Regions from separate parts of the Kitasatospora sp. NPDC059812 genome, predicted to be linked through region 1. Evidence: riboswitches for the same ligand, from Rfam matches in the RefSeq annotation. Region 1 holds a riboswitch; each other region holds the start of a gene.

Region 1 (3,926 bases):
GACACCGCGCACCACCCGCCGCGCGAACTCGCGGACGTGGTGGGCGTGGTGGGGCAGGACCCGCTGGTCGGCTTCACCACCGACACGGTGGAGGAGGAACTCGCCTACGTCATGGAGCAGTTGGCCGTCCCGCCGGAGGTGATGCGCAAGCGCGTCGAGGAGACCCTCGACCTGCTCGGCCTCGCCGACCTGCGCCACCGCGCCCTGCACGAGCTCTCCGGCGGCCAGCAGCAGCGCGTCGCCATCGGCTCGGTGCTTACCGCGCACCCGCGCGTCCTGGTCCTGGACGAACCGACCTCGGCGCTCGACCCGACCGCCGCCGAGGAGGTGCTCGCGGCCATCACCCGCCTGGTCCACGACCTCGGCGTCACCGTCCTGCTCGCCGAACACCGCCTGGAGCGGGTCGTCCAGTACGCCGACCGCGTCGCCTACCTGCCCGGCGACGGGACGGTCGTGCACGGGCCGCCCGCCGAGGTCTTCCGGCACACCGCGATCGCGCCGCCCGTCGTCGACCTCGGCCGGCTGGCCGGGTGGCGGCCGCTGCCGCTCTCCGTCCGGGACGCCCGGCGCGCCGCCGCCCCGCTGCGGGAGCGGCTCACCGACGTGCCCGTTCCTCCGCCGCGCCGGGCAGCGGTGGCGGGGGAACGGGTGCTGGACGCCCGGGGGGTGGTCGTCCGGTACGGGCCGGTCACCGCCGTCCGGGAGGTCGGGCTGGCGCTGCGGGCCGGCGAGGTCACCGCGCTGATGGGGCGCAACGGCTCGGGCAAGTCCTCGCTCCTGTGGGCCCTCCAGGGCTCCGGCCCCCGGCAGGGCGGCAGCGTGCAGGTCCTCGGCGCCGACGGCGGGCCGGCCGCGGACCCCAAGCGGCTCTCCGCGACCAGGGCCCGGCAGCTCGTCGGGCTCGTCCCGCAGACCCCGACCGACCTGCTGTACCTGGAGACGGTCGCCCAGGAACTCGCCCAGAGCGACCTGGAGGCCCGCAGCGCCGCCGGCCCGACCGCCGCCGGCCAGACCGCAGCCGGTCCGACCGCAGCAAGCCCGACAGCGCGGCAGATCCTCGACCGGCTCGCCCCCGGGATCCCCGACGGCACCCACCCCCGGGACCTCTCCGAGGGCCAGAAGCTGGCCCTGGTCCTGGCGATCCAACTGGCCGCCGCGCCAAGGGTGGTGCTGCTGGACGAACCCACCCGAGGGCTCGACTACCACGCGAAGGAGGCGCTCACGGGCATCGTCGACGCCCTCGCCGCCGAAGGCCGTACGGTCGTCGTCTCCACCCACGACGTCGAGTTCGTCGCCGCCGCCGCCGACCGGGTGGTGGTGATGGCCGAGGGCGAGATCGTCGCCGACGGCCCCACCGCCGAGGTCATCGTCGCCTCGCCCACCTTCGCCCCCCAGACCGCCAAGATCCTCGCCCCGCTGCCCTACCTGACCACCCGGCAGGTGGCCGAGGCCCTGGAACCCGCCGAGGCCGCCCGGTGAGCGCCGTCCGGATCCCCGGCCGGGCCCGCGTCGTCGCGGCCCTGGCCGCCTTCATCGGCCTGGTCGCCTTCACCTGGCCGTTCGTCGTCGCCCCCGGGAAGTTCGGCTCCTCCTACGCCCCGCCGCTGATCTTCGGCGCCCTGCTGATCCTGGTGCTCGCCGTCGTCATCGCCGAGATCGCGGCCGGCGGCATCGACGCCAAGGCCCTCGCCATGCTCGGCGTCCTGTCCGCCGTCAACGCCGGGCTGCGCCCGCTCGGCGCCGGCACCGCCGGGGTGGAGACGGTCTTCTTCCTCCTCGTCCTGGCCGGCCGGGTCTTCGGCCCGGGCTTCGGCTTCACCCTCGGCTGCACCTCGCTGTTCGCCTCCGCGCTGCTCACCGGCGGCGTCGGCCCCTGGATGCCGTACCAGATGTTCGGCTGCGCGTTCGTCGGCATGCTCGCCGGGCTCCTGCCGAGAACCCGACGGCGGCGCTGGGAGGTGTCGATGCTGGCCGCGTACGGGGCGTTCTCCGGGTACCTCTTCGGTTTCCTCCTCAACCTCTCCTTCTGGCCGTTCTCCACCGACCCGAACAGTTCCATCGCCTACCTGCCGGGGCTGCCCTTCACCGAGCAGTGGCACCGCTACCTGCTCTTCGACCTCGCCACCTCGCTCGGCTGGGACACCGGTCGGGCCGTCACCACCTTCACCGCCGTGCTCGTCGTCGGCCCGGCCGTCCTCACCGTCTTCCGCCGCGCGGCCCGCCGCGCCAACTTCGAGCCCACGGTGCGCTTCGAAGCCCCGGACGGTCGACGAGTCGCGGCGACCGGCACCGCGACCGGCACCGCCATCGGCTCCGCGAGCGGCGAGGGAGTCTCACCATGCGGACGGCTTCCGTGAATTCCGCGTCGGCCCCGGCGGTTTGCCCCTAAGCTGGCGGCGCAGCTGGTTCGTCCTGCCCGCCAGGCAGGACGTCGCAAGAGGGAACCCGGTGGGAATCCGGGACTGCCCCGCAGCGGTGAGTGGGAACGACCGCCGTCATACGCACTGGACCCGGGACGGGTCTGGGAAGCGATGGCCAGTAGGTACCGGACGCCAACAGGCCCGGTGCGCCCACGAGTCCGAAGACCTGCCCGTTGCCCGCCCGCGGACCGTTCCGCGTGCGGATATCCCGGTGACCTCGTGGGCGGGTCGGCGACCATACCAGGCGGGTCCGGCACGCGCATCGACGCGAGCCGCCGCCCGGTTCGTCATCCCTTCGCGCTCTCGTCCCGTCCCCGGGCACTTGAGGAGCCAGACTCGCGAAGGAGAGTCCCTTGACCACGAAGTCCGCAGCCGCGGCAACCAGGGCCACCGTGTACGGCTACCCCCGGCAGGGCCAGGGCCGGGAGCTGAAGAAGGCCGTCGAGGGCTACTGGAAGGGCACGGTCACCGCCGACGCCCTGCAGGAGACGGCGGTCGGCCTGCGCCGGAAGAACTGGGCGCAGCTCGCCGGGGCCGGTGTCCTGGAAGTGCCCACCGGCGACTTCTCGCTCTACGACCACGTACTGGACACCACGGTCGCCGTCGGCGCGATCCCGCCCCGGCACCGGGATGCGGTCGAAATCGACGCGCTGGACGGCTACTTCGCCATGGCGCGCGGCACCCAGGAGGTCGCGCCGCTGGAGATGACCAAGTGGTTCGACACCAACTACCACTACCTGGTGCCCGAACTCGGCCCGGACACCGTCTTCACCGCGAACCCGGCCAAGGCCGTCGGGGAGTTCCGGGAGGCGCTGGCGCTCGGCCACACCGCACGCCCCGTTCTGGTCGGCCCCCTCACCTACCTGCTGCTCGCCAAGCCCGCCCCCGGCGTCGCCGAGGACTTCCAGCCGATCACCCTGCTGGACCGGCTGCTGCCCGTCTACGCGCAGCTGCTGGCGGACCTGAAGGCGGCCGGCGCCGAGTGGGTGCAACTGGACGAGCCCGCCCTGGTGCAGGACCGCACCCCGGCCGAGCTGAACGCCGCCGCCCGCGCCTACCGTGAGCTGGGCGGTCTGGCGGATCGTCCGAAGCTGCTGGTCGCGAGCTACTTCGACCGCCTGGGCGAGGCCCTTCCGGTGCTGGCCAAGGCCCCGGTCGAGGGCCTGGCGCTGGACTTCACGGGGCCCGCCGCGGCGAACCTTGACGACCTGGCCGCCGTCGGCGGGCTGCCCGGCAAGCGGCTGGTCGCCGGGGTGGTCGACGGCCGCAACATCTGGATCAACGACCTGGAGAAGTCGCTGGCCACCCTGGCGACCCTGCTGGGCCTGGCCGAGCGGGTCGACGTCGCGCCGTCCTGCTCCCTCCTGCACGTGCCGCTGGACGCCGCCGCCGAACGCGACGTCGACCCGCAGATCCTGCGCTGGCTCGCCTTCGCCCAGCAGAAGGCCAGGGAGGTGGCGCTGCTGGCCCGGGGCCTGCGCGAGGGCACGGGGGCGATCGCCGCCG
Region 2 (3,926 bases), on a different contig from region 1:
GAACACCGAGGAGCCCGAACGCGGCACCGACACGCTGACGTCCGTGGACGCGGTGCGCGGCCTGTTCTCCGACTCCTCGCGGGCCGCCGCACAGGCCGACGAGTCCGACCTGCCCCGGCTGCGGGCGGTGCGGACCAGGCTGCGCGGGGTCTTCGAGGCCGCCGCCGAGGGCGACGAGATCCGGGGCGTCGACCTGCTGAACAGCCTGCTGATGGAGTACCCGGTCAGCCCGCTGGTCTCCGGGCACGACTACCTGGACGACGCCGGCCGGCCGCGCTGGCACCTGCACCTGGCCGACAACTCGCCGACCGCCACCGCGCACTTCAGCGCGGTCGCCTGCATGGGCCTGGCCGTCCACCTGACCGAGCTGGGCGCCGACCGGCTCGGCATCTGCCAGGCCGCGCCCTGCCGCAACGCCTACCTGGACACCTCGACCAACCGCTCCCGCCGCTACTGCTCGGACCGCTGCGCGACCCGCGCCAACGTCGCCGCGTACCGGGCCCGCAAGCGCCAGGAGGCCGAGGCCGCGGCACTCGGCGCCGCCGGCTAGGTCCCCGGCAGGGCCCAGGGGGTCAGAGCTGCTCCGCCCAGACGCCCAGGCGGCGGGCCAGGCCCGGCACCCGGGCCAGCCGGGTGCTCAGCAGCAGCCGCTCCAGCCGCCGCCCCGGCGCCAGCCAGGCCGGGCGCGGGCGCAGCCTCAGCAGCACCCGGCCGAGCACCAGTTCGTCCGGGACCGGGCCGTAGCTTCGGCTGTCGCTGTCCACCGGCCGGTTGTCGGACAGCAGCCACCAGCCCCTCGGACGCCGCTCGGCGGCCCGCTTCACCACCAGCAGGTCCTGCTGGAAGGGGTGCCGGAAGAGCACCACCGCGCCGGGCCGGATCGGCGCGCCGTAGCGCACCAGCAACTGGTCGCCCTCGCGCAGGGTCGGGACCATCGACGGGCCCGCCACGTCGACCAGCCCGAACGGCACCGCGCCGCCGCCCCGCCCCCGGGGTTCCGTGCCCGCCGGTTCCGTACCCGCCGGTTCCGTGCTCCGCGCCACGACTCCTCCTCCCGGACCGCCCGGTCCCAGTCTGCCGTACGGACCGTCACCCCGTTCGATCCGTTCGATGTCCGGATTACCCCGGTTCCGGGTCCGCCTTTTGCCCTAGGCCCACCGCCCGATCGCGAAACCCCGGGGGCGGAAGGGTAATCTCGGGCGCGGGAAGACGATCTAAGGAAGGACTCCCATGTTCTCTCGTCTGTTTGCACCGCGCGCCACCGCCCACGCCCACTGTGACCTGCCCTGCGGCGTGTACGACCCGGCGCAGGCCCGGATCGAGGCCGAGTCGGTCAAGGGCACCCAGGAGAAGTACCAGGCCAACGAGGACCCGGCTTTCCGCACCCGCGCCCTGATCATCAAGGAGCAGCGTGCCGAGGCCGTCAAGCACCACATCTCGGTGCTGTGGAGCGACTACTTCAAGGCCCCGCACTTCGAGAAGTACCCGCAGCTGCACCAGCTGATCAACGACACCCTGAAGGCCGCCTCGGCCGCCAAGGCGTCCACCGACCCCGCCACCGGCCAGGCCCTGCTGGACCTGATCGCCGAGGTCGACAAGATCTTCTGGGAGACCAAGCAGGCCTGAGCCTGACGCGTCGCCACCCGACCGCCCCCGTCCGCGAGCCCGGACGGGGGCGGTCGTGCGTTCACGCCCCATCCGAGCCCGGTAAGGGTTGCCTAGCCTGAGTGGCTGTTATGCTGCCAGGGCGTCCGAGGGGGAAGTCCGGTGTGAATCCGGCGCTGACCCGCAACGGTGAGCACGGCCCCGGGGCCGTGCCAGCCCGATCGCCCCCGGCCGCTGAACTCCCGACAACTCGCCGTGGACTGCGAGGGGATGGCGCCCGGGCCCGCGCCCGACCGGTGCCGCCCCCGCGCACCCGCGGCCCGAGGCAAGGCGCACCGTGAGCAGCACCGCAGCCGCGGGCAGTGGCGCAACGAGCCCGCCCGCCCGCCGAATACCCGCCCTCCCGCTCGCCGTCGGCCTGGCCGCCGCCCTGCTGCTCTCGCTGCTCTGCGGCGTGGCGCTGGGCGCCTCCGGGATCGGCCTGCCCCGCGTCCTGCGGCTGCTGGCCGCCGGGCTGACGGGCGGACGGCTGGAGGCGGAGGAGGCCGCCGCCTACGCGATCGTCTGGGAGATCCGGCTGCCACGTGCCGTGCTGGCCGCCGTGGTCGGCGCCGGGCTGGCCGCCACCGGGGTCGCCGTCCAGGCCCTGGTGCGCAACGCGCTGGCCGACCCGTTCGTACTCGGCATCTCCTCCGGCGCGGCCGTCGGCGCCAACGCGGTGCTGCTGCTCGGCGCCTTCGCCTCGCTCGGGGTGTGGGCGATCTCGGCCTCCGCGTTCGGCTCCGCGCTGGTCGCCATGGTGCTGGTCTACCTCGCGGCGCGGACGGCCTACGGGCTCACCCCGCTGCGGCTGGTGCTCACCGGCACCGCGCTCTCCTACGGCTTCTCCGCCGTCACCGCGCTGATGGTCTTCGCGGCCGCCCGCGGCGAGGCCGCCCGGGACGCCATGATGTGGCTGCTCGGCAGCCTCGGCGGCGCCACCTGGGGCTCGGTGCCGATCGCCGCCGCCACCGTGCTGGCCGGCCTGGCGTACCTGGCCTGCGCCGCCGGCCGGCTGGACGCGCTCGCCATGGGCGACGAGACGGCCGCCTCGCTGGGCGTGGACCCGGACCGGCTGCGCCGCGAGCTGTTCGTGGTGACCGCCGCCGTCACCGGCACGGTGGTGGCCGTCAGCGGGGCGATCGGCTTCGTCGGGCTGATGGTGCCGCACCTGGCCCGGATGCTGGTCGGCGCCGGGCACCGCCGGGTGCTGCTGGTCGCGCCGCTCGCCGGGGCGCTGCTGCTGGTCTGGGTGGACATCGTCTCGCGCACCCTGCTGGCGCCCGCCGAACTGCCGGTCGGGGTGGTCACCGCGGTGCTCGGGGTGCCCTGTTTCCTGCTGCTGATGCGCCGTCGCGGCTATTCCTTCGGAGGCCGCTGATGGATCTCGCCCTGGACTCCGTCTCGGTCGAGCTGGCCGGTGCCCGGCTGGTCCACGACGTCGCCCTGGACGCCGCCGCCGGGCAGGTGGTCGGACTGATCGGACCGAACGGCAGCGGCAAGTCGACGCTGCTGCGCTGCGTCTACCGGGCGCTGCGGCCGGCCGCCGGGGCCGTCCTGCTGGACGGCACGGACCTGCACGCGCTGACCGCGCGCGAGGCCGCCCGGCGGGTGGCCGCACTCCCCCAGGAGCACTCCGCCGAGTTCGACTTCACGGTGGCCGAGGTGGTCGCCATGGGCCGGCTGCCGCACCGGCGCGGCCTGGGCGGCCCGGGCGCGGACGACCACGCCCGCTGCACCGAGGCGCTGCGCAAGGTCGGCGCCGAGCAGTTGGCCGGGCGGGGCTTCCTGAGCCTGTCCGGCGGCGAGAAGCAGCGGGTGCTGATCGCCCGCGCGCTGGTCCAGGAGCCCCGGCTGCTGGTGCTGGACGAGCCCACCAACCACCTGGACATCGCCCACCAGTTGGACGTGCTGGCGCTGGTCCGGGAGGCCGGGCCGACGGTGCTCACCGCGCTGCACGACCTCAACCTGGCGGCCGGCCACTGCGACCTGCTGTACGTGCTGCAAGCCGGCCGGATCGTCGCCTCGGGGCCGCCCGCCGAGGTGCTCCGACCCGCCCTGCTGGCCGAGGTGTTCGGCGTCCGGGCCACCCCCGTCCGGCACCCGGTGACCGGCGCCGTCCAACTGCTCTTCGACCGGATCTGACCCACCCCCCGAAGGAACCCCCGTGCGCACCAAGGCCGTTGCCATCACCGCCCTGCTCACCCTCGGACTCACCGCCTGCGGCGCCGAGATCGCCCCGAGCGGCGACGCCACCGCCGCCTCCGCCCACTACCCGGTGA
Region 3 (3,926 bases), on a different contig from region 1:
AGAGCCTGCCACACTCCCCCGGCCCCGGCGAGCGAACCCGCCGGGGCCGGGGTGTCACGGCGGATCAGCCGGCCGCGGCGGCTCCCGGCGCACCCGGCGCGGCCGCGGACGCGGCCTTGGCGCGCTGGAGCAGCTGGCCCTTCACGTGCTCGCCGAAGCCGGCGGCCGCCGCGGTGGCGGCGGCGTCAGCGGTGTCGCCGCCCTTCGCCGAGCCCTCGACCGTGAAGTAGGCGTACCGGCCCAGGGTGTTGTGCGTGTTGGTGCAGCCCGGCGTGGCGCAGAAGGCCGGCGCGCCCGGCGCGACGGCGCCCTTGAGGTGGCCGGTGTAACTCTTCATCGAGGTCTCGGCCTGGATCTTGTGGTCGAAGACCGCGACGCCGACGGTCACCGCGCTGTCGCCGGAGACGTAGGTCGCCCGGAGCACCTTCTGGCAGCCCTGGTCACCGAGGACCTTGCCGAGCCCGCCGGTCGTCGAGTTCCCGTCCCAGCAGGGCGAGTCCAGCGAGACGAAGGTCCGGTTCCAGGTGGCGCCGTTGACCGTCACCTGGAGTGCGGAGAACAGCGCCCCCGCGTCCTGTGGTGCCGGGTCGGTGGCGGCCTCCCAGATCGGCTTCGACGGGTCGTCCGGCGCGCCGCCCGGGGTGCCGGCGGCACTTGGCGCGGCACTCTGGGCGGCACTCGGTGCGGCACTCGGCGCGGCGGAGGACGGCCGGTTGGAGGCCGAGGCGGTCGGCCCGGCGGTCGGCTTGTCGCCGTCGCCCTTCGTCAGCAGCACCGTCCCGCCCGCGACCAGGCCGCCGACCAGGACGACCGCGACCGCCACGCCGAGGGCCCGCAACCGGCGGCGGCGCTTGTCGTCCGCCGCGTTGCGGTCCGCCAGCGCCTGCCAGTTCGGCTCGGCGCGCTGCGGCGCCTGGGGCTGCGGGTGCGCCTGCGGGTGTCCTTGGGGATGCGCCTGGGGATGCGGCTGGGGGTTCGGCTGCCACTGCGGCGGCAGCTGCTGCCCTGGTTGGCCCGGCGGCGGCAGTGGAGGCTGCCCCGGCGGGCCGGGCTGCGCCACCGGCTGCGCGGGCGGCACCGGAGGCCCGTACGAGGCCGGCGGCGGCCCGAAGCCCCCGCTCGGCGGCAACACCGGACCGGGCACCACCGGCGGCTGCTGACCGTGCGCGTCCCCCGGCCCGGTGGGAGGCGTTCCCTGCGGACCCTGCCCGGGTGCGCCAGTTCCGTCGCTCACGCGCCCCCTCGCTTCGCTCGATGATCGCTTCGCGAAACGCGCCCCTCGGCGCTTCGCTCGCTCATGCGCCCAGATCGTAGGGCATGCCCCCGCCAGCCGGTCCGCCCGGTGACCGTTCCGTATCGAAACCAGGACGCCGGAGCCCGGAACCAGGGCCCCGGGAGCCCGGATCCGAGGCGCCCCAAGGCCACGACCCGCCCCCTCCCAGCACCCCCGGTTATCGCGCCGACACACCGCGCCGTACTACATGTGGGGTCGCATCAGAGAGACACCACAAGATGTATGCTCAATCCTGCTGTCGATGCAGGGGAACCCGGTGCGAATCCGGGACTGCCCCGCAGCGGTGAGCGGGCGGCTCCAGCAGCCGCACCGCGAGTCCGAGTACCTGCCGACGGTGTGCGCACGGGCCCTCCCGCAGAGGCCGCGCCAGCACGAGAACTACCTTCCGGGCCTCGCGGGCGGGCCGGGGACGCCACTGTCGCGCGACGCTTTCTGCGTACGTGCCGTGCTCCCCTGCCCCGAACGGCCCGGTACCCCCCGATCACCGCCGCCGATCGCCGCCAGGAGAGAGCGCCTTGACCACCGCTGCCTCAGCCACCCTGCCCGCCCAGGGCACCGGCCCCGCCCCCACCGACCCGACGGTCTCCGACCCCGGCGGCGCGCTCCTTCGGCTGCTCACCGACCGCAGCGTCGATCTCCCCCAGGTGGACCCCGGCCATGTCGCCGCCGCCGCGCTGCGCGGCCGCCACGCCGGCTCGGACTTCGCCGAGCTGCGCGGGCTGGCCGTGGACGCCGCCGCGTCGATGATCGCCGAGGACCCCCAGTACTCGAAGCTGGCCGCCCGGCTGCTCGCCCTGGAGATCGTCGACGAGGCGAACAGCCAGGGCTCGCGCTCCTTCGCCGCCTCGATCGCCGTCGGCCACGACGAGGGCCTGATCGGTGACACCACCGCCGCCTTCGTCGCCAAGCACGCCGCCGCCCTGGACGCCTTGATCGACGCGCACGGCGACGACCGCTTCGAGTACTTCGGCCTGCGCACCGTGCAGTCCCGCTACCTGCTGCGCCACCCGATCACCCGCAAGGTCATCGAGACCCCGCAGCACTTCCTGCTCCGCGTCGCCTGCGGCCTGGCGGTCGGCGACAGCGAGCAGTCCGTGCGCGAGGTCGCCGAGCTGTACGGCCTGATGAGCCGGCTGGAGTACCTGACCTCCTCGCCGACCCTGTTCAACTCCGGCACCCGGCACCCGCAGATGTCGAGCTGCTACCTGCTCGACTCCCCGCTGGACAACCTGGACTCGATCTACAACCGCTACGCGCAGATCGCCCGGCTGTCCAAGCACGCCGGCGGCATCGGCCTGTCCTACTCGCGCATCCGCTCGCGCGGCAGCCTGATCCGCGGCACCAACGGCAAGTCCAACGGCATCGTCCCGTTCCTGCGCACCCTCGACTCCTCGGTCGCCGCCGTCAACCAGGGCGGCCGCCGCAAGGGCGCGGCCTGCGTCTACCTGGAGACCTGGCACGCCGACATCGAGGAGTTCCTGGAGCTCCGCGACAACACCGGCGAGGAGGCGCGGCGCACCCACAACCTCAACCTGGCGCACTGGATCCCGGACGAGTTCATGCGCCGGGTCAACGCCAACGAGGACTGGTCGCTGTTCTCCCCCGCCGACGTGCCCGAGCTCGTCGACCTGTGGGGCTCCGACTTCGACGAGGCCTACCGCAAGGCCGAGCTGGCCGGCAAGGCCGTGCGCACCATCCCCGCGCAGACCCTGTACGCCCGGATGATGCGCACCCTGGCGCAGACCGGCAACGGCTGGATGACCTTCAAGGACGCCTCCAACCGCGCCGCCAACCAGACCGCGCTGCCCGGCCGCACGGTGCACTCCTCGAACCTGTGCACCGAGATCCTGGAGGTCACGGACGACTCCGAGACCGCCGTCTGCAACCTCGGCTCGGTCAACCTCGGCGCCCACGTCGCCCCCGGGGCCTCCGTCGACGACCTGCTCGGCGCCATGGACTGGGAGCGCCTCGACGCCACCGTCCGCACCGCCGTGACGTTCCTCGACCGCGTGGTGGACATCAACTTCTACCCGACCACCGAGGCCGGCACCTCCAACTCCCGCTGGCGCCCGGTCGGCCTCGGCGTGATGGGCCTCCAGGACGTCTTCTTCAAGCTGCGGATCGACTTCGACTCCGCCGAGGCCGCGCGGCTCTCCACCCTCATCGCCGAGCGCATCATGCTCACCGCGTACGAGCGCTCCGCCGACCTGGCCGAGCAGCTGGGCCGCCACGAGGCCTACGGCGAGACCCGCGCCGCCCGCGGCGAACTGCACATCGACCACTTCCCGACGGCCGCCCCGCAGTGGGCCGACCGCTGGACCGCGCTGCGCGCCCGCATCGCCGAGACCGGCCTGCGCAACTCGCTGCTGCTGGCCATCGCGCCGACCGCGACCATCGCGTCCATCGCCGGCGTCTACGAGTGCATCGAGCCGCAGGTCTCCAACCTGTTCAAGCGCGAGACGCTGTCCGGCGAGTTCCTCCAGGTCAACCCGTACCTGGTGCGCGAGCTCAAGGAGCTCGGCGTCTGGGACCAGCAGACCCGCGACGCCCTGCGCGAGGCCAACGGCTCCGTCCAGGAACTGGGCTGGCTGCCCGCCGAGGTCCGCTCGCTCTACCGCACCGCCTGGGAGCT
Region 4 (3,926 bases), on a different contig from region 1:
GGACGGGTCGCAGGCGAACCGGCAGCCGTCGACGGCCGCGAGGGTCGGCAGCAGGCCGGCCAGCGCGCGCACCATGGTCGACTTCGCGGTGCCCTTCTCGCCGCGCACCAGCACGCCGCCCACGGCCGGCGAGACCGCGTTGAGCAGCAGGCCGAGCCGCAGGTCGGGCATGCCGACGATCGCGGTGAACGGATAGCGGACGTCACTCATGCATACTCCCCAGGTGCCCCGGGCGCCAGGAACGGCAGCGATCCGGCCGCCGGCACCCCGCCCTCGATCAGCTTCCACAGCGCGTCGGTGTCCGCGTGCTCCTCGATCAGGTCGCCCAGCCGGTCCAGCCGGGCCTCGCGCGCCTCGGCGAACGAGGTGTCCGGTGCCGGCACGAACGCCCGGCCCGCCAACGCGGCGACCTCGCGCAGGAGTTCACGACGGAAGCCGTCGTTCTCCAGCGCGCCGTGCCAGGTCGTGCCCCACACCGGGCCGACCCGGCAGCCGTCCAGGCCGTGCCCATCGTCATCGGAGAAGAACGGCTCGCCCCCCTCCACGGCCACTACCCCGTGGTGGATCTCGTACCCCTCGACCCGCTGCCCGTACGCCGTGCCGACCGGGCGCGCCAGCACCTTCTCGGCGCCGAACCGCACGTGCGTCGGCAGCAGGCCCAGGCCCTCGACCGAGCCGGCCCCGGACTCCACCTCGTCCTCGATCCCGCGCGCCAGCATCTGGTAGCCGCCGCACACCCCGAGGACCGGCAGCCCGGCCGCCGCCCGCGCCTTCAGCGCCGGCTCCAGGCCGCGTTCGCGCAGCCAGGCCAGGTCGGCCACGGTGGCCCGGGTGCCGGGCAGCACCACCAGGTCGGCGTCGGCCAGTTCCTCCGGCCGGGTCACCCAGCGCACCAGCACGCCGGGCTCCTGCGCCAGGGCGTCCAGGTCGGTGAAGTTCGACAGCCGGGGGAAGCGCACCACGGCCACCCGCAGTACGTCCGCCCCGAGCGGGCCGCGGCCGTCGACCCGGTCCACCACCGTGGACAGGTCCAGCGAGTCCTCGGCGTCCAGCCACAGGCCCGGCAGCATCGGCAGGGTGCCGAGCACCGGACGGCCGGTCAGCCCGTGCAGCATGTCCAGGCCGGGCGCCAGCAGCCGCGCGTCGCCGCGGAACTTGTTGACGAACCAGCCCGCCACGTGCCGCTGGTCCTGCGCCGACAGCAGCGCCAGCGTCCCGTACATCGCCGCGAAGACGCCGCCGCGGTCGATGTCCCCGACCACCACCACCGGCAGCCCGGCGGCCGTCGCCAGGCCCATGTTGGCGATGTCCCGGTCCCGCAGGTTGATCTCGGCGGGCGAACCGGCGCCCTCGCAGACCACCACCTCGTAGCGGCGGCGCAGATCCGCCAGGCACTCCAGCGACCGTTCCAGCAGGACGGGCTTGCGCTCGCGGTAGTCCAGCGCGCCCACCTCGGCGACCGGCCGGCCCAGCAGCACCACCTGGCTGCGGCCGTCCGCGCCCGGCTTCAGCAGCACCGGGTTCATCGCCGCCTCCGGCTCCACCCGGGCCGCCTGCGCCTGCATCGCCTGCGCCCGGCCGATCTCGGCGCCGTCGGCGGTGACGAAGGAGTTCAGCGACATGTTCTGCGCCTTGAACGGCGCGACCCGCACCCCCTGCCGGGCCAGCCAGCGGCAGATGCCCGCGGTCACCACGCTCTTGCCCGCGTCCGAGGTCGTCCCGGCGACCAGCAGTGCGTTGCTCATGCCCTTCCCCTCCACCGTGTCGTCAGCAAGCGCAGCGCGACGTGCCCCGCGACCGTCGTACCCAGGGCCAGCGCGCCCACCCGCCGGGAGAGCACGCAGGCCCGCTCGATGTCGTCCACCGTCACCGGGCGCAACTCCGCGCCCAGCACCGGCCGGTGCTCCACCCGCTCCCCGTACTGGAGGGTCCCGCCCAGCCGGACGCCCACCGCGCCCGCGAAGGCCGCCTCCGCCTGGCCCGCGTTCGGGCTCGGGTGCGCCGAGCCGTCCCGCCGCCAGACCCGCCAGGCCGTCTTCGGCTGCGGCGCGGCGGCCACCGTGAGCAGCGCCGTCAGCCGGGCGCCCGGCCAGCCCGCTACGTCGTCGAGCCGGGCCGAGGCCCAGCCGAACCGGGCGTACCGCGGCGAGCGGTGGCCGACCATCGCGTCCAGCGTGTTCACCGCGCGGAACGCCAGCAGCCCCGGCGTGCCCGCCAGCGTGCCCCAGACCAGCGCGTTCACCACGGCGTCCGCCGTGTTCTCGGCCACCGACTCGACCACCGCGCGGGCGATCTGCGGCCCGTCCAGCGCGCTCGGATCCCGCCCGCACAGGTGCGGCAGCCGTTCCCGCGCGGCCGTCAGATCACCCGTGGCCAGCGACCGGCCGATGGTGCGCGCCTCCCGGGTCAGCGAGGTGCCGCCCAGCACCGTCCAGGTCGCGGCGGCCGCCAGCGCGGCCCGGCCCAGCGGACGCCGGCCCACCGTACGGTCCAGGGCCACCGCGCCGGCCGCGACCGCGCCCACGCACAGCGCCGTGTACCCGGCGCCGGCCACCCGGTCGTCCTGCCACACCCGCCGCTCCAGCCGGGTCGCCGCGCCGCCGAAGACGGCCACCGGGTGGCCGCGCCGGGGGTCGGCGAAGCGGGCGTCCGCGGCGAAGCCCGCGGCGGCGCCGAGCGCGAACGCGGCGGCGCGGGTCAGCGGGCGCACGGCGGGTTCGGCGGAAGGCCGCGTCGGGTCCGGCGGGTCGGGGCAGCCTGCATCGCGTGCGTGTCCTCACTCAGGGTCCGCGCCCTGGATCGACGTACCGGGGGCGAGAGTCTCCTGGCTTCCGGGTCGGACGCACCCCCGGGCCTTCCAGCGGCTTCTGACGGTCCGCCGTGGCAATGTTCCGAGCGTGCTCCCCGGTGACAGTGGCGGGACCGCGCCGGACTCGCACCGGCTTCCTCTGCATGCCTCCGTTTGGCCCCAGGATCCCATCACGCGGCCGAACCGGGAGTCAACCGAGGTCACGGAGGGGTTGGTCACACCTCGGAGCCCTGTCGCCGGTGCCGTTCTCGCCCGCCCGAGGCCCGCCCCGCCCGACGCCCCGCCCGCCTGACGCCCCGCCCTGCCCGACGCCCCGCCGTACCCCGGACGGCCCAGCCCGGTGGCCGCCCGCGCGGCCCCCCGGTGAACTGGTGCCCGAACACCGTCCGAGCAGCGCCCGGACACCGCCCGGACACCGTCCGGTCCAAGACCAGCCAAGACCAGCAGAGCGGGGAGCGATATGCGTTGGGGAACCGCGGCCGTCGTGGCGGCCGCCGTCGTCGGCGCCGGGGCCGCCGTCCTGGTGATCGGCCGTCGGGCCTCCGAACGGCTGGTCCACCCGGCGAGCGCCGTCCGGGAGTCGGGCCCCGTCCTGGTGCGGAGCCTCGCCGCGGGCCGGATCACCTTCAACCGCCGCCCCGAGAGCCTGCGCCCCGGCCGCTGGGCCGTGGAGTGGGACGACCACGGCCACGCCGTCGTCGAGGACGTCCTGCACAGCGACGAGAACGGTGTCACCCGTCGCCTCGTCCGCGCCGACCGGGGCACCCTCACCCCCGGCACCGAGGTCCGCTTCACCCCCCGCGTCCACCTCGGCGACCCCACTGAGGCGCTCGGCCTCCCCTTCACCGACACCGCCGCCGACGGCGAACTCGGCGCCCTCCCCGCCTGGCGCCTCGACGGCAAACGCGGCACCTGGGTGATCCTCGTCCACGGCCCCGGCGCCGACCGGCAGCAGACCCTCCCGGTCCTCCCCGTCCTCGACCGCCTCGCCCTGCCCGCCCTCGCCGTCACCTACCGGGGCGACCAGGGCGCCCCCGCCTCGCCGGACGGGCTCGGCCACTTCGGCGAGACCGAGTGGCGCGACGTCGAGTCGGCGGTCCGGCTCGCCCTCGACAGC

The links. Region 1 has a riboswitch for cobalamin ahead of metE (5-methyltetrahydropteroyltriglutamate--homocysteine S-methyltransferase). Riboswitches for the same ligand answer to the same signal wherever they lie in the genome.
Region 2: another riboswitch for cobalamin. It lies ahead of ACFV6D_RS35425 (iron ABC transporter permease); the one in region 1 lies ahead of metE (5-methyltetrahydropteroyltriglutamate--homocysteine S-methyltransferase).
Region 3: another riboswitch for cobalamin. It lies ahead of ACFV6D_RS25615 (ribonucleoside-diphosphate reductase subunit alpha); the one in region 1 lies ahead of metE (5-methyltetrahydropteroyltriglutamate--homocysteine S-methyltransferase).
Region 4: another riboswitch for cobalamin. It lies ahead of ACFV6D_RS05740 (cobalamin biosynthesis protein); the one in region 1 lies ahead of metE (5-methyltetrahydropteroyltriglutamate--homocysteine S-methyltransferase).

What each region holds. Positions count from the first base shown of each region.
Region 1 covers NZ_JBHWIO010000043.1:60,589-64,514, forward strand. The annotation lists gene ACFV6D_RS21895 (ABC transporter ATP-binding protein) at 1-1,479, shown strand, start outside; gene ACFV6D_RS21900 (ECF transporter S component) at 1,476-2,357, shown strand; cobalamin riboswitch at 2,387-2,609, shown strand; gene metE (5-methyltetrahydropteroyltriglutamate--homocysteine S-methyltransferase) at 2,774-3,926, shown strand, end outside.
Region 2 covers NZ_JBHWIO010000116.1:6,417-10,342, forward strand. The annotation lists gene ACFV6D_RS35410 (CGNR zinc finger domain-containing protein) at 1-550, shown strand, start outside; gene sodX (nickel-type superoxide dismutase maturation protease) at 573-935, opposite strand; gene sodN (superoxide dismutase, Ni) at 1,231-1,626, shown strand; cobalamin riboswitch at 1,715-1,853, shown strand; gene ACFV6D_RS35425 (iron ABC transporter permease) at 1,943-3,025, shown strand; gene ACFV6D_RS35430 (ABC transporter ATP-binding protein) at 3,025-3,789, shown strand; gene ACFV6D_RS35435 (ABC transporter substrate-binding protein) at 3,812-3,926, shown strand, end outside.
Region 3 covers NZ_JBHWIO010000057.1:38,927-42,852, reverse strand. The annotation lists gene ACFV6D_RS25620 (hypothetical protein) at 65-1,234, opposite strand; cobalamin riboswitch at 1,500-1,642, shown strand; gene ACFV6D_RS25615 (ribonucleoside-diphosphate reductase subunit alpha) at 1,834-3,926, shown strand, end outside.
Region 4 covers NZ_JBHWIO010000007.1:74,630-78,555, reverse strand. The annotation lists gene ACFV6D_RS05750 (putative cobaltochelatase) at 1-210, opposite strand, end outside; gene ACFV6D_RS05745 (cobyric acid synthase) at 207-1,745, opposite strand; gene ACFV6D_RS05740 (cobalamin biosynthesis protein) at 1,742-2,710, opposite strand; cobalamin riboswitch at 2,818-2,950, opposite strand; gene ACFV6D_RS05735 (alpha/beta hydrolase family protein) at 3,270-3,926, shown strand, end outside.